2 linked regions of the Niveibacterium microcysteis genome follow. Each later gene encodes a partner of the first gene's protein in a complex. Links are inferred from orthologs where the notes say so. Each region holds a gene or a part of one and is shown on either strand. Other genes may lie near its edges. The genes, in order: uvrB and JY500_RS03770.

The links.
Region 2: the proteins of uvrB (region 1) and JY500_RS03770 are in contact, whole or in part, in a crystal structure (PDB 7EGT), measured with the Thermus thermophilus proteins. The link is inferred for Niveibacterium microcysteis from one-to-one orthologs. Residues at the interface, in WP_096411307.1 of Thermus thermophilus: Glu23, Leu25, Arg26, Asp27, Gly28, Glu29, Arg30, Phe31, Arg55, Glu326, Asp327, Phe328, Glu379, Ser382, Gln383, His398, Gly400, Arg401; in WP_096412145.1 of Thermus thermophilus: His654, Arg656, Phe657, Gln666, Asp668, Glu669, Lys680, Arg681, Leu682, Ser683, Lys685, Tyr686, Ala687.

Annotation. Positions count from the first base shown.
Region 1 is NZ_CP071060.1:3,312,075-3,315,348, reverse strand. The notes cover bases 38-2,995. They hold uvrB (excinuclease ABC subunit UvrB), read left to right. Parts: upstream 38-480; coding sequence 481-2,511; downstream 2,512-2,995. Other genes in these bases: JY500_RS15000 (low molecular weight protein-tyrosine-phosphatase), read left to right, coding at 2,587-2,995; glpX (class II fructose-bisphosphatase), read right to left, coding at 38-305. Also shown: more of glpX, read right to left, coding at 1-37; more of JY500_RS15000, read left to right, coding at 2,996-3,054; JY500_RS14995 (Rne/Rng family ribonuclease), read right to left, coding at 3,153-3,274. UniProt on the Escherichia coli protein: The UvrABC repair system catalyzes the recognition and processing of DNA lesions. A damage recognition complex composed of 2 UvrA and 2 UvrB subunits scans DNA for abnormalities.
Region 2 is NZ_CP071060.1:808,122-811,333, reverse strand. What follows is about bases 27-2,922. They hold JY500_RS03770 (UvrD-helicase domain-containing protein), read right to left. Parts: upstream 2,608-2,922; coding sequence 445-2,607; downstream 27-444. Other genes in these bases: JY500_RS03765 (GNAT family N-acetyltransferase), read left to right, coding at 2,704-2,922; JY500_RS03775 (hypothetical protein), read left to right, coding at 55-378. Also shown: more of JY500_RS03765, read left to right, coding at 2,923-3,212. UniProt on the Escherichia coli protein: A helicase with DNA-dependent ATPase activity. Unwinds DNA duplexes with 3'-5' polarity. Translocates on single-stranded DNA with 3'-5' polarity. Initiates unwinding more efficiently from a nicked substrate than double-stranded DNA.

The sequences.
Region 1 (3,274 bases):
ACCGCTACCGCGTTGTTCTGGCCCATTGCGGTCATGCGGGTGCCATCGATCGGGTCGACCGCGATATCCACGCCGTCGCCGCCACGACCGACGTGTTCGCCGATGTAGAGCATGGGGGCCTCGTCGATCTCGCCCTCGCCGATAACGATCTCGCCGTCGATCTGGATCTGGTTCAGCACGAAGCGCATCGCCTCGACGGCAGCGCCGTCGGCCTTGTTCTTGTCGCCGCGGCCAAGCCATTTGTAGCCGGCGAGGGCGGCGGCTTCGGTTACGCGGGTGAATTCGATCGCAAGTTCGCGTCTCATGCTGTGGGATTCCTGTTGTGGGCCGCGACGCTCGTGGCGTGCCGGCGGGTCAATTCAGGGGCGGGATTGTAAACGGATGGGCGCCGTCCTGCCGGCTCGCCGAAACAAGCCGCGGCCGAACTTGCGATGCGGCATACAATCCAAGGTTCGGCCAGTTTTCCGGAGCGCCCTTGTGATCGTCGAATTTCCTGGAAGTCCGTTCCGCCTGCATCAGCCGTTTCCGCCCGCTGGGGACCAGCCCACCGCGATCGCAAAGCTGACCGAAGGGGTCGAGGACGGGCTGATGTACCAGACCTTGCTCGGCGTTACCGGCTCGGGCAAGACTTACACGATGGCCAACGTCATCGCGCGCACTGGCAAACCCGCGCTGGTGCTGGCGCCGAACAAGACGCTCGCCGCGCAGCTTTACGCCGAGTTCCGCGAATTCTTCCCCGAGAACGCGGTCGAGTACTTCGTTTCCTACTACGACTACTATCAGCCCGAGGCCTATGTGCCGAGCCGCGATCTCTTCATCGAGAAGGATTCGGCGATCAACGAGCACATCGAACAGATGCGGCTGTCGGCGACCAAGAGCCTGCTGGAGCGGAGGGATGTGGTGATCGTCGCGACCGTGTCCTGCATCTACGGTATCGGCGACCCGGTGGACTACCACTCGATGATCCTGCACCTGCGCGAGGGCGAGAAGATGCCGCAACGCGATGTCGTGCAGCGCTTGGTTGGCATGCAGTACTCGCGTTCGGACCTGGATTTCAAACGCGGCACCTTCCGCGTGCGCGGTGATGTGATCGACATCTTCCCGGCCGAAAACGCCGAAATGGCGGTGCGGCTGGAGTTGTTCGACGATGAGATCGAGCACATCACGCTGTTCGACCCCTTGACCGGGCATCTGAAGCAGAAGCTTGGCCGCTTTACGGTATTCCCATCCAGCCACTACGTGACGCCGCGTGCGACAGTGCTCAAGGCGATCGAGGGCATCAAGGAGGAGTTGCGTGAGCGCATCGACTTCTATGTGCGTGAGAACAAGCTGGTCGAAGCGCAGCGCATCGAGCAGCGCACCCGCTTCGATCTGGAGATGCTGACTGAGGTGGGTTTCTGCAAGGGCATCGAGAACTACTCGCGGCATCTCTCCGGTCGTGCGCCCGGCGAGCCGCCGCCGACGCTGATCGACTACCTGCCGCGCGATGCGCTGATGTTCATCGACGAATCGCATGTGGCGATTCCGCAGGTGGGCGGCATGTTCAAGGGTGACCGGGCGCGCAAGGAGAACCTGGTGGGCTACGGCTTCCGGCTGCCCTCGGCGGTCGACAACCGACCGCTGAAGTTCGAGGAGTTCGAACGCCTGATGCCGCAGACGATCTTTGTCTCCGCGACGCCAGCGGCCTATGAAGAGCAGCATCAAGGACAGGTGGTGGAGCAGGTGGTGCGACCGACTGGTCTGGTCGACCCGGTGATCGACGTCCGGCCGGCGATTACGCAGGTCGACGACTTGCTGACTGAGATCCGCAAGCGCACCGCGGTGGAGGAGCGTGTGCTCGTCACCGTGCTGACCAAGCGGCTGGCCGAGGAGCTGACCGATTACCTCGGCGAGAACGGCATCCGGGTGCGCTACCTGCACTCCGATATCGATACGGTCGAGCGGGTCGAGATCATCCGCGATCTGCGCCTGGGCGAGTTCGATGTGCTCATCGGCATCAATCTGCTGCGCGAGGGGCTGGATATCCCTGAGGTCTCGCTGGTCGCGATCCTCGACGCAGACAAGGAAGGCTTCCTGCGTTCCGAGCGCAGCCTGATCCAGACGATTGGCCGCGCGGCGCGCCATTTGCACGGCACAGCGATCCTCTACGCCGACCGTATCACCGATTCGATGCGGGCCGCGATGGGCGAAACGGAGCGCCGTCGCGCCAAGCAGATCGCGCACAACGAGGCTAACGGCATCGTGCCGAAGTCCGTGCACAAGCGAATCAAGGACATCATCGATGGCGTCTATCACGAAGCGGAGGCCGGCAAGGCCCTCAAGGTCGCCGAGGCCGATGCCGACTATGCGTTGATGGACGAAAAGGCGCTGGCCAAGGCGATCAAGAAACTGGAGAAGGACATGCTTGAGCACGCGCGAAACCTGGAGTTCGAGAAGGCGGCCGCTGCGCGAGATGAACTGTTCCGGCTGCGCCAGCGCGCCTTTGGTGCCGATCAGCACGGCACACCCTGATTCACTCTCGGCTTCGATCCGCCTGTGCGGTGGGCGGCCGGCAATACGAAGACAACAACGAGAAAAACTCAGAGCATGAAGCGCGTACTGTTCATCTGTACTGGAAACATCTGCCGCTCCCCCACCGCAGAGGGGGTAGCGAGGGCCATGATCGCGGCATCGGGCGCCGACGTCGAAGTGGACTCGGCCGGGATTCAGGGCATGCATGCTGGCGAGGCGCCTGATCCGCGTTCGCAACGCGCGGCCAAACGGCGTGGCTACGAGCTTGGCAAATTGCGTGCGCGCAAGCTGGCTGCGGCGGATTTCGAGGTATTCGACTTGCTGGTTGCGATGGATCGCGGCCATCTCGCCCACATGAAACGACTCTGTCCGCCGGAGCATGCGGGCAAGCTGCACTTGTTCCGGGATTTCATCGCCGACGGCGTGGGTCTTGACGTGCCCGACCCCTACTACGGCGGTGACGCGGGTTTCGAGCATGTGCTCGATCTGTGCGAAGACGGTGTGGTGGCCATGTTGGCGGCCATCAAGGCGGGCAAGGTGTAGGTGCGTCGGCTACCGGCGCTGCGGTGCCGACCTCAAATGAGAACGCCCCGCTGACCAGAGGACAGCGGGGCGTTTTGGTTTGTGCGGCCCGAGCTGGTTTACTCGTTGCGCGTTTCGACTTGCTGCAGCGGCTCGTCGGCGACGACCGGGCGCGCCGGCCGTTGGCGACGGCGACGCGCGGGCGCTTCGTCCGAGCTTACCGGGGCGGCGGCAGGTGCTG
Region 2 (3,212 bases), 2.5 Mb from region 1 along the record:
CGCCCCCGGTGGCCGGAGTAGGATGCAGTTTTTCGCTCTCACAAGGAGACACCCGTGAACATCCGCCTGATCGCCGCGACCGCGCTGGCACTGTCGGCCACCATCGCCCACGCCGACCCGGTCACCATCAATCCGCCGCCCAAGCACGAGTGCAAGCAGCCGAGCCCGCTGGGCATGGAGCCCTCCACCGCGCAGATCAAGAGCTACAACAAGGCTTTCGACGCCTACAAGGCCTGCATGTCGGCTTACATCGCCGACCGCCAGGCCGCCGGCAACAAAATCGCCGAGCTTTACAAGGCCGAAGTCGAAGCGGGCAATGCTGCGATCAAGGAATTCAACGACTGGGCGAACACCGTCAAGTCGGACAAGGACAAGTAAGCACCGCAACCGTGCTGAAACGCAAAAGGCCACCGCAAGGTGGCCTTTTCATTGGTTGGCGCAGCGCTACGCGGCTTCGAGCTTTGCCATCGCCAGCATCAGCCATTTGATGCCGTGCGCACCGCCGAAGTTGATCTGCACTTTCGCATCGCCCCCGCTGCCTTCGGCGGAGACGATCACGCCTTCGCCGAACTTCGCATGCCGCACCAGCTGGCCAATGCGGAATCCCCCCAGATCACGCGAGGGCACTGACGACGCGCGCGGCGGGGTGCGGTGTGCCGATTCCTGCGACGGCTCGTAGTAACGCGCAGCCGCCTGCCGTGGCGTGAGCCACTTGATCAGCTGCGGCGGGATCTCGTCGATGAAGCGCGACTTCAGCGAGTAGCGGGTCTGCCCGTGCAGCATGCGGCTTTGCGCCAGCGTGAGGTAGAGCCGCTTTCTCGCGCGGGTGACCGCGACGTACATCAGGCGTCGTTCTTCTTCGAGGCCGTCGGTTTCCTGGATGCTGTTCTCGTGCGGGAACAGCCCTTCCTCAACCCCGGTGAGGAAGACCGCGTCGAACTCCAGGCCCTTGGCCGCGTGCACCGTCATCAGCTGGATCGCCTCCTGCCCGGCATCGGCCTGGTGCTCGCCGGCCTCAAGCGAGGCATGAGCGAGGAAGCCCGTGAGCGTCGGGTCTTCGGCTTCCGAAATGAAGTTCGCGCCGGCGTTCAGCAGTTCATCGAGGTTGGCGAGACGCTCTTCGCCTTCACGCTCGGCGCGGTAGTGCGCGCGCAGGCCGGAGTGTTCCAGCACATGGTCGATCACTTCCGGCAGCGGCAGATCGCGCGTGGCCTGTCGCATGTCTTCAATCAGGCGCACGAACACCGCGAGCGAGGCCGCCGGCCGCCCGGCCAGATGCGGCACCGTGGCGTAGAGGCTGGTGTTGTAGGTGCGCGCCGAGTCGGCGAGCAATTCCAGCGAGCGGGCGCCAATCCCCCGCGTGGGGAAGTTCACCACGCGTGCAAACGCGGTGTCGTCGTCCGCATTCGCGATCAGCCGCAGGTAGGCCAGCGCATGCTTGATCTCCTGCCGCTCAAAGAAGCGCAGGCCGCCGTATACCCGGTACGGAATGCCGGTGGAAAAGAGCTGGTGCTCCAGCACCCGCGACTGCGCGTTGCTGCGGTAAAGCAGCGCGATGTCGGATCGCGCCGCGCCGTCTCTGATCAGCGATTGGATCTCTTCCACGATCCAGCGCGCCTCGTCCATGTCGGTCAGCGCCTCGTACAGCCGGATCGGCTCGCCCGCGCCGGCCTCGGTCCACAGGTTCTTGCCCAGGCGGCGGCTGTTGTTCGCGATGATCGCGTTGGCCGCGTCGAGGATGTTGCCGTGCGAGCGGTAGTTCTGCTCCAGCCGGATCACGCTCTTCACCGCGAACTCGCGCTCGAAGTCGCGCATGTTGCCGACGTCCGCGCCGCGGAAAGCGTAGATCGACTGGTCGTCGTCGCCCACCGCGAACACCGCTGCCGGCTCGGCGCCACCGTGGCCCGCCAGCAACTTCAGCCACAGGTACTGCAGGCGGTTCGTATCCTGGAACTCGTCGACCAGGATGTGGCGGAAGCGGCTCTGGTAATGCGCACGCAGCGGTTCATTACGGGTCAGCAACTCGTAGGCGCGCAGCAGCAGTTCGGCGAAGTCGACCACGCCCTCCTTCTGGCACTGGCGTTCGTACTCGGCGTACAGCGCGACCTTTTTGCGCGTCCAGTCGTCCCAGGCCTCGGCGGCGTCTGCGCGCACGCCGGCCTCCTTGTTGCCGTTGATGAAGTGCTGCAGATCGCGCGGCGGATACTTTTCGTCATCCACGTTGAGCGCCTTCAACAGCCGCTTGATCGCTGCGAGCTGGTCGGCGGAATCAAGAATCTGGAAGGTCTCCGGCAGGCCGGCGTCGCGGTAGTGCGCGCGCAGCAGCCGGTTGCACAGGCCGTGGAAGGTGCCGATCCACATGCCGCGGGTATTGATCGGCAACATTGCCGACAGGCGCGCGAGCATCTCCCTCGCCGCCTTGTTGGTGAAGGTCACCGCCAGGAGGCCGTGCGGCGTGGTCTGACCGGTGGAGATCAACCAGGCGATGCGTGTGGTCAGCACCCGCGTCTTGCCCGAGCCGGCCCCGGCAAGAATCAGCGCCGGCTGCGGCGGCAGCGTCACGGCGGCGAGCTGTTCGGGGTTGAGGTTGTCGAGAAGCGAAGTCATGGGGCACGGCCGGGCAGGAAAGCCGACATTGTACCGGCCCGCCACAGCCCCACTGTTGCGGGACAAGGCGGGCCGACGGCGCTACCCTTGCTCGCCATGAACACCACCGACCACCCCTTCACGCGGGCCACCGCCAGCACGCTCGGCGCCGAGGCCCTGCTCGCGGTCTGGAACGAGGCCTACCGCGGCTACTTCGTCCCATTCCAGTTCGATGCGGCGATGCTGCAGCGTCACATGTTGCTGGGCAGTATCGACCTCGACCGATCCTGCGTCTGGTTCGACGGCAAGACGCCGATGGCGGTGGCGCTGGCCGGCGTGCGCGGCACGCGCGCCTGGCTCGGCGGCTGGGGCATCGCGCCGGACTGGCGCGGCAAACGACATTCACTGCCGCTGGTGCGGGATTTCATGCAGGTGCAAGTCGCCGCCGGCGCGCGCGAGATCGCGCTCGAAGCCCTCGAACAGAACTGGGCGTTGCGCACCTACGAGCAGGCCGGGTTCGCTTACACCCGGCGCCTGCTGGTGCTGGAAGGCGGCTTGAACTGTGCCCCGCGGCCCGGCCAGAGCGCGTCTACCGACACCGTGCTGACGGCGCTTGCCACCCTGCC